4 regions of the Lysinibacillus sp. Y5S-8 genome follow, and region 3 is predicted to be linked to each of the others. Evidence: riboswitches for the same ligand, from Rfam matches in the RefSeq annotation. Region 3 holds a riboswitch; each other region holds the start of a gene.

Region 1 (3,214 bases), 650 kb from region 3:
TTTTACATCCGATTCAACGGGTAAATGGACAGGAGATTGGGCAAGATGGCAGGACTGGGGAACATTTTGGCAGACGCTTATTTCACAAATGTTGCCAAGCTATAATGATGTTGCCTATGATGTGAGATTAGAAGCTGATGGCTCCTTTATGATTACAGACCCTACAAATGAAGCCGCATTTTTAGACATTGTAGCGGTTAATGAAGCAGGGGAGGAGTTAGAAACTCAGTTAGAAACCATTTCAGCCTCCCAAGTTCGAGCTGTTGTACAGGCCGAACCTGGATTGATTTTCTTCCGTATAGCGGATGAGCAGCAGGCCATTTATCAGGCAGGTCTAAGTGTTCCTTATAGTGCTGAGTATGAACTGCTCCCTGTTAATGAAAAACTGGTTGAAGAGTTAACAAATCAAACAGGGGGAGCTGTTTTAAAGGAACCACAAGATGTGTTCCGTGACTTTACAACTAAAGGAGCGGATCGACAAAACATTGCTACATGGCTTCTTTTAGCAAGTATGCTTCTATTCTTTATGGATATTACCATAAGACGTTTTGGGTGGAGTTTCCTAACAAAAACGAATAAAAAAGAGCAGCCAATTGAGGAGAAACCTGTACAAGCAGAAGACACGAACGTAGCCCAGCTATTAAAGGGTATGAAAAAACGATCATAATATAGTGAAGGCAGTGCAAAATCATTCCATTTTGCACTGCTTTTTTAAATGCTTTGAGGTTTTAAAAAATGGTGGTTTCCGCTAGGAAAATGGTGCAAAGGTGATTGACAAAGTGTAGCCTTCGAAAAGTGCCTCTCAGAGGAGAGAGACGCTCATAAAGAAACTTAAAGACTAGAAAAGGAATCTTCTCGCACATCTTAAAGAATTTCCAAAATCAAAAAGCACTCAGCACCACTCAATAAAGCGAAGAATTAAAACTCTTTACTAGTACCGATTTTCGCAAAGTGCTAGCCACCATAACACCTAAGATGGCCCCGATGGTACTTGATGTTAAAAAGGCTGGCATGAAGAATAATGCGACTACGGATGTCTCCATAAGCAATTTTGCATAGGGTACGGCAATAAGTGAAGCTAGAATACCAGTGCCAAAAACTTCGCCGAATCCTGCTAGCCATGGTTTTCTACTGTATTTGTAGGCAAGGGCCGCACACAATGCACCAATAACACTACCAGGAATCGCTAAAAGAGAGCCTGTACCAGTAAAGATACGAATGATGGCTGTCACAGAGGCAACTAGAACTGTTGGCACGGGTCCTAGTATAATAGCTCCTATTACGTTAACAGCATGCTGAACGGGGTAGGCGCGTGCGATGCCTGTTGGTATGGATACAAAGGTAGATCCTGCTACAGCAATAGCTACTAATAAAGCCATGATTGTCATTTTACGAATTGACATAAGGTTCACTCCTCTTGAATAAAATCATGAGGGAAATTAAAAGGCCGCTTCCTTTAAACAATAGGAAGCGGCCTTGCATAGACAATGACAATAGCAAGTAGCGCCACTTCCCTCCGCTAGTATGAACTAGATCAGGTTCAAAGGGTCCGTACATCATCATATACGTCTCAGCCTTTTAAAGGCTCCCCTAGTGGTAAATATCATTCAATTTTATTAACCAACATTACTGTAACATAATGTTAAAAATAGTCAATGATTTTTCTGACTATTTCGTATCAGGATGCATTAGATGAGGTGCTTTTTTCAATGTCCAGATGAGTGCAAGGAAGAAGCAGGCTAATAATATGATAGATCCGAATATATATGGACTGTTCATATTCCAGTCAAATAGTAAACCAGCTAAGGCTGGACCGATCATATTGCCAAGGCTCATGTAAGCATTATTCAAGCCCGCAGCAAACCCTTGTTCTTTCTCTGCAAGCTTTGAAATTAGTGTATTTACAGCAGGACGAATTAGTGTTGTTGCTGTAGAGAAAATAGTTGCTACAACTAATATAAGAGCGAAGCCAGATACAAACAATATTAAGAAAATAGCAACAGATGCAATAAATAAATTGACTAACACAACTTTCATTTCACCAAAGCGATTAAAAAGTGGTGTAATTACAAACATTTGTACAACTACCCCAAAAGCACCACCGACAACTAAAATAATCGCAATATCTACGGGTGTGTAATTAAATTTTTCTGTCACAAATAATGACAAGGTTGTTTGGAAGTTGGCAATTCCAAACGAGAACACGAGCATGATAATGAGCATAACGAAATAAGGCATATGTATGGAACGAGCCATTTGCTTCGCCAGATTTTCTTGCCTTTGCTTGTCATGTGAAGTGTTTGGTTTAGTAGATGGTAATAAAAAATAAGATAAAATAGATGCAAGTATGGCAGCAACTCCTGCCGTGAAAAATGGAAAATGTAAACTAACCTTTGCTAAGAAACCACCTATTCCTGGCCCTATCATAAAGCCAAGTGACATAGCAGCACCCAACATACTCATACCTTTTCCACGTTCCTCGTAGGTAGTAACGTCAGCTACAAATGCCATAATAGGAGGTGCAACAAATGCGGAACCTAGACCGCCTAAAAAGCGTGCTAAAAATAGCATCCAGACGTCTGTGGCAAGACCAAAACCGATTTGTGCAAGACCTGTCACAATAAGACCGAAAATAATTAAATTTTTCCGACCATACTGATCCGAAAGATTCCCAGCAATTGGAGAAAATACGAATTGAGCTAAGGCGAACGTTGCAATTAGCATACCTAGAACTTGTCCTGCTGCACCGAATATTTTTAAATACTCTGGCATGACAGGAATAATAATTCCAATACTCCCCATTGCGATAAACATATTAAACATTAAAATATATAAAGCCGCCTTATTGGACTTCTGCTGGGTCATCGAATGAACCCCCTTTTTATAATCAAATATACTAAAGTCTATCATAAGATATCCTATCATCATATCGGTTGAAAGTCTGAAATGAAACATACCTGCTAGTGCAGCAATGCCAATCCACGATGTAGAAAACAATAAACAGACAATAGGTGCAGGAAGATAATAGAGAAAGGTCTATCGACAAAATAAAAATTCATCGATAGACCTTTATATGCTTTAACGAATACTCATTTTAAATTCTAAAAACAATTCATTATATTTCCCTAAATAATCTGGTCCTAAATTTTTATAAACTTCTAATGTATCGCGTTGTTCTTCAGAAGGATAGTAGCGTTCATCAGAAACAACTTCT
Region 2 (3,214 bases), 920 kb from region 3:
GTGGTGTTCTCTTTGTTGGTATTTTATTTATTAAAAAAAATCCTGCCTACCAAAAATAAATTGGTAAGCAGGATTTTTCATTTCATTGCATTCTATTCTTCGTCTAATGATGTTAGGATAATCGGTTTATCTTTTGTTACAATGACTGAATGTTCAATTTGAGCTACAAGTGATTTATCAGGTGTAATGAATGTCCAACCATCACCAGCTTCTACAATATGCTCTGCCTTCGCTGAGATAAACGGCTCAACCGCAAGCACCATACCTTCTTTCATAATTGTAGAATCCCATGCATCATAGTAATTTAAAATGTGATTCGGCTCATCATGTAAAGATTGACCTAAGCCATGACCAGTTAAATTCATAATAACTGTTAAGCCATTAGCATTCGCCTCACGTTCAACCGCCTTACCAATTTGATTTAATTTAGACCCAGCCTTTACCTTTGTCATTGCTCGATCAAAGGCGCTTTTGGCAACGCGACATAGCTTTTCTTTGTCCTCATAGCCATCACCAACCACAAATGAAATACCAGTGTCAGCAAAGTAGCCATTTAATGAACCAGAAACATCGATATTTACAATATCCCCTTCTTGAATAACACGTTTTCCGGGGATACCATGCGCCACTTCTTCATTGACACTAATACATGTATACCCTGGGAAATCATATTCTCCCTTTGGACCAGATATCGCACCAGCCTCTGCAAACATACGGCCAGCAATTTCATCTAGCTCCAATGTTGTAACACCTGGTTTTGTGGCAGCTTTCATCGCTTCACGAATTTCAGCACAAATGCGTCCTATTTTTTTAAAAGCTTCAATCTCTTCTTGCGTTTTTACAATCATGTATAACGTCCCTTTCATCTAATATCTATACTTTAATATAACATAACTTGTTATGCGTATAACGATAAACGCTTTAAATATTGTATGCTTCCTTACTTTGCGAAGTGCGAAAAGAGTTATTTGCGACAAAAAGGCCCCTTCACAAATGTGAGGGGCATGTTTTATGCTTTTCTTTGCATTAATTGTGGAGCAGCTGTGAATAAAAGAACGCCTACAATTGCCGTTAAAATAGTTGCTGGTAGCATATATGTACCATTATAGATGATGGAATAGATCCATGCATTTTGATCGCCAGCATATTCTGCAAAAAATACAGCGCCAGCCATCGTGTGGGCTGCATATCGTAAGAAGCCCGCAAGCACCGTACCTAATATAATGTAAAGTGCCATTTTTGTTTTGTTGGCATTTTTGGCAGCCGCCAACACGGGTCCACGCACAACCGCCGCTAATCCTACAACTGTGAAAGCAACACCATAATCAAGGAATCCTTGTAGCCAGTGCACAATCGTAGCACCAAACATGGTTTGCATTACACCTACGAGTAATCCAGTTGTTAGCCCAGCTACTAAGCCCCAGCGAAATGCTATTAACATAATAGGTACCATGACTAGACTAACAGAGCCACCTTGTGCCCATACTTTAAAGGAAACCTGATCAAGCACAAGACCGATTGCTGCAAATATCGCAATCTCCACAAGCATTAATAGTCTTTTTTTATCCATATATATTCTCTCCTTTGTTCCGATGTAGGATACAAGAGCAGGAATAGAAATGCGCTGATATGTCTCTTTCTGACACCTTTTTATTCCCTCAAGAATGAAAAAACGATGCCAGGACAGAGCCTCACATCGTACTAGTGTCGGTTTCTATCCACATCCCTACGCAAGCGTTAACTTACAGGTTCAAAGAGTCAAGGCATTACGTGCCCAGTCTCAGCTGACATCATCAGCTCCCCTTGTGGTCGTTACATCTGAATTTATTTGAACATTCTCATTGTACGCAAAGGATAGAAGGATTACAACCTCTTCCATATATTATTTTTTTGAAACTTTGCTGTTTTTCATGCGTAAATATTAAAAAAGGAGGTACAACTATGGAGAACCAAAAAATTTTATCTGCCTTTAGTTATTTAAGTATTTTCTTCGCCCCTTTTATCGTCCCATTAATTGTGTACATTATTACGAAAGATAGTGACGTAAAAAGACATTCAATTCGTGCACTTATCTCTCATTTAATTCCTTTTGTTTTCGGCATCCTGTTCTTTATTGTCTTTGTTTTTTCTACATTTAATTTGGATCCAACGTCCGGCAATAATACGATGTTGATTATTTGGTTCGTTTCGTTTGCCATTTATGCCATCGTCTCACTAGGAATTGTAATATGGAATATTATTCAAGCTGTTCGTGTTATTCGTTAATGTTTCATTTTTAAGCGAAACAGGTAGTAGTAATTGTAAAAGGAGCTGTTTTTGAATGAAAGTATCAAATGTTGTGAAAACCGCCGTAAAATTAGCACCTATTGTTATTCCTATCGTAAAAAAAGTAATGGCTGCAAAAAAAGGGACAACACCTACAGCCACCCCTCGAAAAAAATAAACAGCAGGCGTATTCCCTTGTTTTGGAAATACGCCTTTTATTTATTTCACTTCAAAATGTGTTTGACTATGTCCATTCAATGTTTTTTCTACATGTAAGACCGATGGCATCGCTGATTTTAATTCAGGCACATGAGAAATCACGCCAATCATACGACCAGAATCCTGTAAAGCAATTAATGTATCAATTGCTTTATTCAAAGATTCCTCATCAAGCGAGCCAAAGCCCTCATCAATAAACATGGTTTCAATATGAATATTCCCTTGGAAGCTTTGAATGACATCTGCCATTCCTAAAGCAAGACTTAAGGAAGCATTAAATTTTTCGCCACCGGATAATGTTTTCACATCACGTAATTGATCCGTATAGGCATCATATACATCAAGCCCAAGCCCACTTTGCTTCGCATGTTTTTCTAGTCTATCAGAACGTCTAAGCTCAAATTGACCATTTGATAAGTGATAAAGACGAATATTAGCGGCATCGGTAATTTGGTCTAAGTAATTAATTTGAATGTATCGCTCAAAGGACAGCTTTTTCGAATTTTGTCCGTTTAATAATCCATAGAGTTCCTTTACTCGACCAGCTTCTTGTTCAAGTAACTGAAGCTCTCTCGCTGTTTCTTCCACTTTTTTTATAAAGCCTTGGCAGGCTTGTGCAAAACCATTCATCTGTTGCAAACGTTTAAATGCTTCCTCATACGCCGTACGAAGTTGTTCTACTTTTGCTTCCATCACCACTAAATCTTGCTTCTCTTTCCCTTGAAGATAC
Region 3 (3,214 bases):
TTCTGCTATTTCAGAGGAAACAGCTGCCTCTGCTGAACAAGTAAGTGCTTCTGCAATGGATCAACAAGCAGAGTTACAAAAAGTAGCAGAGTCTATTCAAAATATGAATGATATATCAAATGAACTGCAAGAAGTCGTAAATCGATTTAAGCTAGCGTAAAGAAAAAGGCTGCCTAAAATATATAGGCAGTCTTTCTTAATGGTGAAGGGAAGAGACATTGACCTGTTAGCCATTCAGCACTACTATAATGAAGGGAAGGGGGGCATCAATATGATGTATCTCGGAATGATTTTCTTTCAAATTGTTGCACCTATTTTAGTGTTGCTTGTACTTGGCGCTATACTACAAAAGAAATTTCGTTTTAACTTAAAAGCATTGTCTCAGCTTATTACATATTGCTTTATGCCAGCTGCTGTTTTTGTTAATTTATATGAAACACGTGTAGAGCTGTCTGTTCTGGGAGAAGTCGGGTTATTTATTGTGCTTTTTATTGGGAGTCAAATGATACTCAGTCATTTTTTAGCGAAAGGGCTTGGTTTAGCCAAAACGGAGGCAGCCGTCTTTAAAAATAGTGTTGTGCTCATTAACTCTGGAAATTATGGTATTCCAGTGGCCCAAATGATTTTTGTAACACAACCTATTGGTGTAGCTATTCAGGTCATGCTCGTTATATTTCAAAATATGACAACTTATACATATGGTTTGTACAATTTAATTTCCTCTACGAAATCGGGTATGACAATCATCAAAGATTTCTTTAAAATGCCCATTATTCATGCGCTGATTATTGGTGTCGCTATGAACTATTTTAATATTGGTATACCGCAGTTTATCAAAATACCTGTAGAGCATGTCGCAGATGGATTTATTGCTGTAGCCTTAATTACGTTAGGCGCACAATTATCACAGCTTGAAATCAAATCTATGTTTAATAAAACTGTTTTTGTTAGCTGTTTTACAAGATTAGTTATTGGACCAGCTGTAGCATTGGTCATTATTTATGTATTGGGGTTAGATGGAGTTGTCGCACAATCTCTGTTTATAGCCAGTGCCTTCCCAACATCTCGCAATAGCTCTAGTCTAGCATTAGAATACGATGTGGAATCAGCTACAGCTGCTCAAACTGTTTTATTTTCAACCATTGTGAGCTGTCTAACAGTAACGATCGTGATTTATCTTGCGGAAGTATTATTTACTTAGTTGGATGAAAATTTTAAAATATTGAATGGAAAACTTCCATCTCTTAGAAATATCTGCTACACTAGCATCAAACTAAATAGTATTAACTAGGGGAGTCTGATGAGTCAGGCTGAGAGGGAAACGCTTAGAAGTTTCTTGACCCTTTGGACCTGATCTGGCTCATACCAGCGTGGGAAAGTTAAGAAGCTATTGCATCATATGTCGTGTGCAATTACTAGACCTTTACATTCATGGCCGGATCCAAAAAAATATTTTGGATTCGGCCTTTCTTTATTTGTTGGGGTGAGCTAGATTTTCGGTCCTTGTATCAAATTACAATTAAGGGAGAGAAGTAGCTCATGTCAGTAGTTAGTGAAAAGAACATTACGATTATGTCTAGCTTTGAAGGAAGCAAAAAAGTGTATGTGGAAGGATCACGTCCAGATATTTTAGTACCTATGCGTGAAATCGCATTAAGCCCAACGACTGGTAGCTTTGGGGATGAAAAAAATGCCCCTATTCGAGTATATGATACGAGTGGTCCATACACAGATCCGAATTATCACGTTGATATTACAAAGGGTCTGCCTGCTTTGCGACGTGCATGGATAGAAGAAAGAGAAGATGTTGAGGAATATGAGGGGCGTACGATTAAACCTGAGGATAACGGTTTTCGTCGTATTGATGATCCGCGCATTCAAGAAAATGTCTTCCCTAAATTGGAGCGGAAGCCTTTACGTGCAAAAAGGGGTAAAAATGTAACACAGCTTCACTATGCACGAAATGGAATGATAACGCCAGAAATGGAGTTTGTGGCGATACGTGAAAACATGGATCCTGAATTTGTTCGTTCAGAAATTGCAGCAGGTCGGGCTATTATGCCTTCTAATATTAATCACCCTGAGGCAGAGCCGATGATTATTGGTCGTAACTTCCATGTGAAAATCAATGCAAACATTGGGAATTCTGCGGTATCGTCATCAATAGCAGAAGAAGTTGAGAAAATGACATGGGCTACACGCTGGGGCGCCGATAATATTATGGATCTCTCCACTGGTAAACATATTCATACAACGAGAGAATGGATTATTCGAAATGCTGCAGTGCCAGTGGGAACGGTGCCTATTTATCAGGCTTTAGAAAAAGTAAATGGCATAGCCGAGGATTTAACGTGGGAAGTTTATCGTGATACGCTCATTGAGCAAGCAGAGCAGGGGGTTGATTATTTCACGATACATGCGGGTGTTCTTTTACGCTATGTACCTCTTACAGCAGATCGTGTAACAGGCATTGTGTCACGTGGTGGTTCAATTATGGCACAGTGGTGTTTATTTCATCATCAAGAGAATTTCCTTTATACACATTTTGAGGAAATCTGCGAAATTATGAAGACGTATGATGTTGCTTTTTCTTTAGGAGATGGCTTACGCCCAGGTTCCATTGCAGATGCCAATGATGAGGCGCAATTTGCAGAGCTTGAAACGCTGGGTGAATTAACACAAATTGCTTGGAAGCATGATGTTCAGGTGATGGTAGAGGGGCCAGGTCATGTGCCGATGCATTTGATAAAGGAGAACATGGACAAGCAATTAGAAGTTTGTAAGGAAGCGCCTTTCTATACATTGGGCCCATTAACAACAGATATTGCGCCAGGATATGACCATATAACATCAGCTATTGGTGCAGCGATGATTGGCTGGTTTGGTACAGCGATGCTCTGCTATGTGACACCGAAGGAGCATCTTGGCTTACCTAATCGTGAGGATGTTCGAGTAGGAGTTATTACTTATAAGATTGCTGCCCATGCAGCTGATTTAGCGAAAGGACACCCAGGTGCACAACAACGGGATGATGCATTGTCAAAAGCACGCTTTGAATTCCGCTGGCGTGATCAATTCAATCTATCATTAGATCCAGAACGTGCGGTTGAATATCATGACGAAACGCTTCCAGCAGAGGGGGCAAAAACAGCGCACTTTTGCTCAATGTGTGGCCCTAAATTCTGTAGTATGAGAATCTCACAGGATATTCGTA
Region 4 (3,214 bases), 2.2 Mb from region 3:
AAGCCACTCCGCAATAACAGCGCCCATCACACTATACGTCGCAGCAATTTTTATACCTGAAAAAATGGCTGGGTATGCATGAGGCCATTCGAGCTTCCAAAAAGTTTGCGCCTTTGTAGCACCAACCATGGCAAAATAATGCTTTAACTCAGGTGCTGTTTGCCGAAATCCGTCCATTGCCGCAATAACAATGGGGAAAAAGCACACGAGGCAAATAATGATGAGCTTTGGTAATAAACCAAAGCCAAACCAAATAATGAGCAATGGCGCTAAGACAAGAATAGGGATATTTTGCGACATAATTAAAATCGGATAAAACAACTCCCGAATAAATGTAAATCGATGCAAGACAATCGCCACCATTAATCCACAGGCAATGCCAATGGCAAGTCCTAATAAGGCTAATTGCATCGTAGCCCAAGCATGTGGTAAAAAGGTTTGATAGGACTGAAAAGCTTCCAACAAAATACTACTTGGTGCAGGTAATAACCAATGAGGAACTTCAGCCACCTGCACAATGAGCTCCCACACGAATAAGAGGAAGGCGATAAAAATAATCGTCCTTCCCTTTTGCAAAGCTTGTTTCATTACTGGTATTTCTCCGTTAATGTATCCATTGTTATACCAGTTGGCTGATATAATATTTTCACTTGTGTAATGACATTGATGGCACCAAGCTCAATCATCTTGTCATTCATTTTTTCAATGATTTGCAGCAACGTTGACAGTTCACCTTCCATCGTCGTTTCCAACGGATGTACCTCATATTTCACACCAGCAGCATCTATCACAGCAATCGCCGCATCGACATACGGTATAACATCCTCAAATTTCTCTGTTTTTGGAATGATTTGAACACTGATTAATGAATTCGCCATCTTATTTGGCCTCCTTTTTAGGTAAGAAATCATTTGTAAAGGCTTGTTTCGCATTAAATTCGCCCTCTAACACGTTGTTGCTAGACATCCATTTTGCGTAGTTTTCCCATACAGAAAGCTTTTGCTCTCCCCATTGCTTGGCATCATCCTGATATTTATCAGCTAGCCATTCCTGACTTTTATGCACTAACGCTTGATCTAAATCGGGAGCCGCTTCTATTAAAATATCAGCCGCCTCACTTGGATGCGCTATGGCGTATTCATAGCCCTTCGATGCAGCCGCCACAAACGCTTTAACTATGTCAGGATTGTCCTGGATCATTTTTTCATTTGTAGCTAGAACAGGTGTATAATAGTCCAGCTGATCACTATAATCTGTTAAGTACAGCATATTAATCTTTTCACCCCGTAGCTCAGCTTCAATACCTGTCCACGCGTAATAAATCCAAGCAAAATCAATATCCTTTTGCATCATCGTGAAAAAGTCTAAATCTCCTGCATTGACGATATCTAATTTATGAATGTCTGCCTTTTCTGTTTGCATCAATGATTGTAGGACAGCTTGCTCTAGTGGAGCCCCCCAACCACCATAGGTTTTACCTTCGAAATCCTTTGGTGATGTAATACCTTTTGATGCAATAGAAGCAAAGCCAGATGTATTATGTTGAATAATAGCGGCAATGGAGACAAGAGGCACATCTTGCACACGAGCCTGTGTAATACCTTCCTGATAGCTCACGCCAAACTCTGCCTTGCCAGAAGCAACAAGCTGATCGGCTCCTGCCTCCCCAGGCATAATAATGTCAACATCTAAGCCCTGCTCTTCAAAATAACCGAGTTTTTTTGCGACATACAGCCCTGTATGATTCGTATTTGGTGTCCAATCTAAGACCACTGATACTTTTTTCAGCTGATCAGTAGCCTGCTTGTCCTCCTTGTCACTACAGCCCACTAACGTTAAAAGTGCAGCCACTAGAATAAATAACCATTTTTTCATGCGAAGTCCTCCTAGTTGATAATGTGAAAGTGTTCATGATTGAATGTTGTCACCAGAAAGAAAGCGTATGCGTTTGGCAAGATATTGCTTGAAAACATAAAAAAAACGCCTAGGATTCCTCCCAGACGTATTGCAATCAATCTTCAAAACTTTGCTTTTTTGAATAGATGTTCCCTACGCTGGTACGAGCCAAATCAGGTTCAAAGGGTCAGCGTCTATCGGACACAATCTCAGCTAGCAACTACTAGCCCCCCTACATTCTTGTGCTATGAACTTTTCGTTGATTATTATACCCATAGTTACGCTAAAATGACAAGATGCTATTTTTGACTAACGACTGCTCCCGTAAAAAAAACCCAGCACTCCTAAGAGACTGGGCTTATCATTAGCTTGGTTTCTGCTCTTTTTTAGCCGTTAAAACATGAGAAATGGCCCCATCTGTTGCAATATCCACTTTAAACGAACCGTTGGAATGGCGATCAGCACGCGTCAATGTTTGGACATCAATGACCTCTTGTACACCTTTTTCCGTTTCAATCACTATTTGCTCCTCATTCGTTGCTTGAATAACTGCCACAATACGGTGAGGATTTGCTTTTAATTCTGTTAATACTTTTAGACCACGTTTTGCACGACTTGCCACTTCAACTTCTGCAACATTCATTTTCTTCACGGCTCCACGCTGCGTGACGATTACCACATATTGTGTAGCATCAGGCTGTAGCACATTGACACCGACTAAGGCTTCTCCATCCTTTAGCGTGATGCCTTTGACACCGCCTGTTTTCACTCCTGTAACTGGTAATTCTTCCAGTGGGAAACGAATCGCATAGGCTGTATCCGTTGTTAACATTAGTTCCACATCATCTGTCACAAACGATGCATAGATCATCGCATCGCCCGCTTTAACATTCATTGTTTTAATTGGCTTCGAATAACGCGTCACCGCATAATCTGCCAGTGGGGAGCGTTTAATTTGACCATCTTTTGTAGCTGTTAAAATATACGTATTTGGCTGCTCGAATGTTTCAAAGCCATACACTGCAATAATAGACTCATCTTCCCCTGTTGGCACAATACTTGAAATATGCTGTCCAAGATCCTTCCAGCGAATATCAGGTAGCTCATGAACAGGCTGGTAAATATAATTGCCTCGATTTGTGAACAGTAACAGATGATGCTGTGTATTTAAGGTGGCTTCATACAATAAGTAATCCGAATCCTTCATCGCAAAATCCTGACCATTGGAAGCGGCATGTGAACGTGTGGATGTACGTTTAATATAGCCATCCTTCGTCACCGTCACCACAACCTCTTCACTTGGCACAAGGACATCTAG

The links. A riboswitch is a leader RNA that binds a small molecule or an ion and turns the genes downstream of it on or off. The one in region 3 is predicted to bind thiamine pyrophosphate.
Region 1: it holds a riboswitch for thiamine pyrophosphate, as region 3 does, so the genes downstream of both, thiW (energy coupling factor transporter S component ThiW) here and thiC (phosphomethylpyrimidine synthase ThiC) in region 3, are expected to answer to the same signal.
Region 2: it holds a riboswitch for thiamine pyrophosphate, as region 3 does, so the genes downstream of both, thiT (energy-coupled thiamine transporter ThiT) here and thiC (phosphomethylpyrimidine synthase ThiC) in region 3, are expected to answer to the same signal.
Region 4: it holds a riboswitch for thiamine pyrophosphate, as region 3 does, so the genes downstream of both, V6670_RS11940 (ABC transporter substrate-binding protein) here and thiC (phosphomethylpyrimidine synthase ThiC) in region 3, are expected to answer to the same signal.

Annotation. Positions count from the first base shown of each region.
Region 1 covers NZ_CP145889.1:886,814-890,027, forward strand. Annotated here, with positions in the region: gene V6670_RS04085 (VWA domain-containing protein) at 1-667, shown strand, start outside; gene thiW (energy coupling factor transporter S component ThiW) at 903-1,403, opposite strand; TPP riboswitch at 1,495-1,602, opposite strand; gene V6670_RS04095 (MFS transporter) at 1,669-2,865, opposite strand; gene V6670_RS04100 (ABC transporter substrate-binding protein) at 3,079-3,214, opposite strand, start outside.
Region 2 covers NZ_CP145889.1:3,989,461-3,992,674, forward strand. Annotated here, with positions in the region: gene V6670_RS19565 (hypothetical protein) at 1-59, shown strand, start outside; gene map (type I methionyl aminopeptidase) at 93-848, opposite strand; gene thiT (energy-coupled thiamine transporter ThiT) at 1,010-1,570, opposite strand; TPP riboswitch at 1,707-1,814, opposite strand; gene V6670_RS19580 (DUF4870 domain-containing protein) at 1,942-2,265, shown strand; gene V6670_RS19585 (hypothetical protein) at 2,321-2,443, shown strand; gene V6670_RS19590 (SMC family ATPase) at 2,485-3,214, opposite strand, start outside.
Region 3 covers NZ_CP145889.1:233,839-237,052, forward strand. Annotated here, with positions in the region: gene V6670_RS01085 (methyl-accepting chemotaxis protein) at 1-160, shown strand, start outside; gene V6670_RS01090 (AEC family transporter) at 272-1,201, shown strand; TPP riboswitch at 1,280-1,394, shown strand; gene thiC (phosphomethylpyrimidine synthase ThiC) at 1,540-3,214, shown strand, end outside.
Region 4 covers NZ_CP145889.1:2,449,622-2,452,835, forward strand. Annotated here, with positions in the region: gene V6670_RS11930 (ABC transporter permease) at 1-588, opposite strand, end outside; gene V6670_RS11935 (thiamine-binding protein) at 588-878, opposite strand; gene V6670_RS11940 (ABC transporter substrate-binding protein) at 880-1,875, opposite strand; TPP riboswitch at 2,030-2,140, opposite strand; gene parC (DNA topoisomerase IV subunit A) at 2,261-3,214, opposite strand, start outside.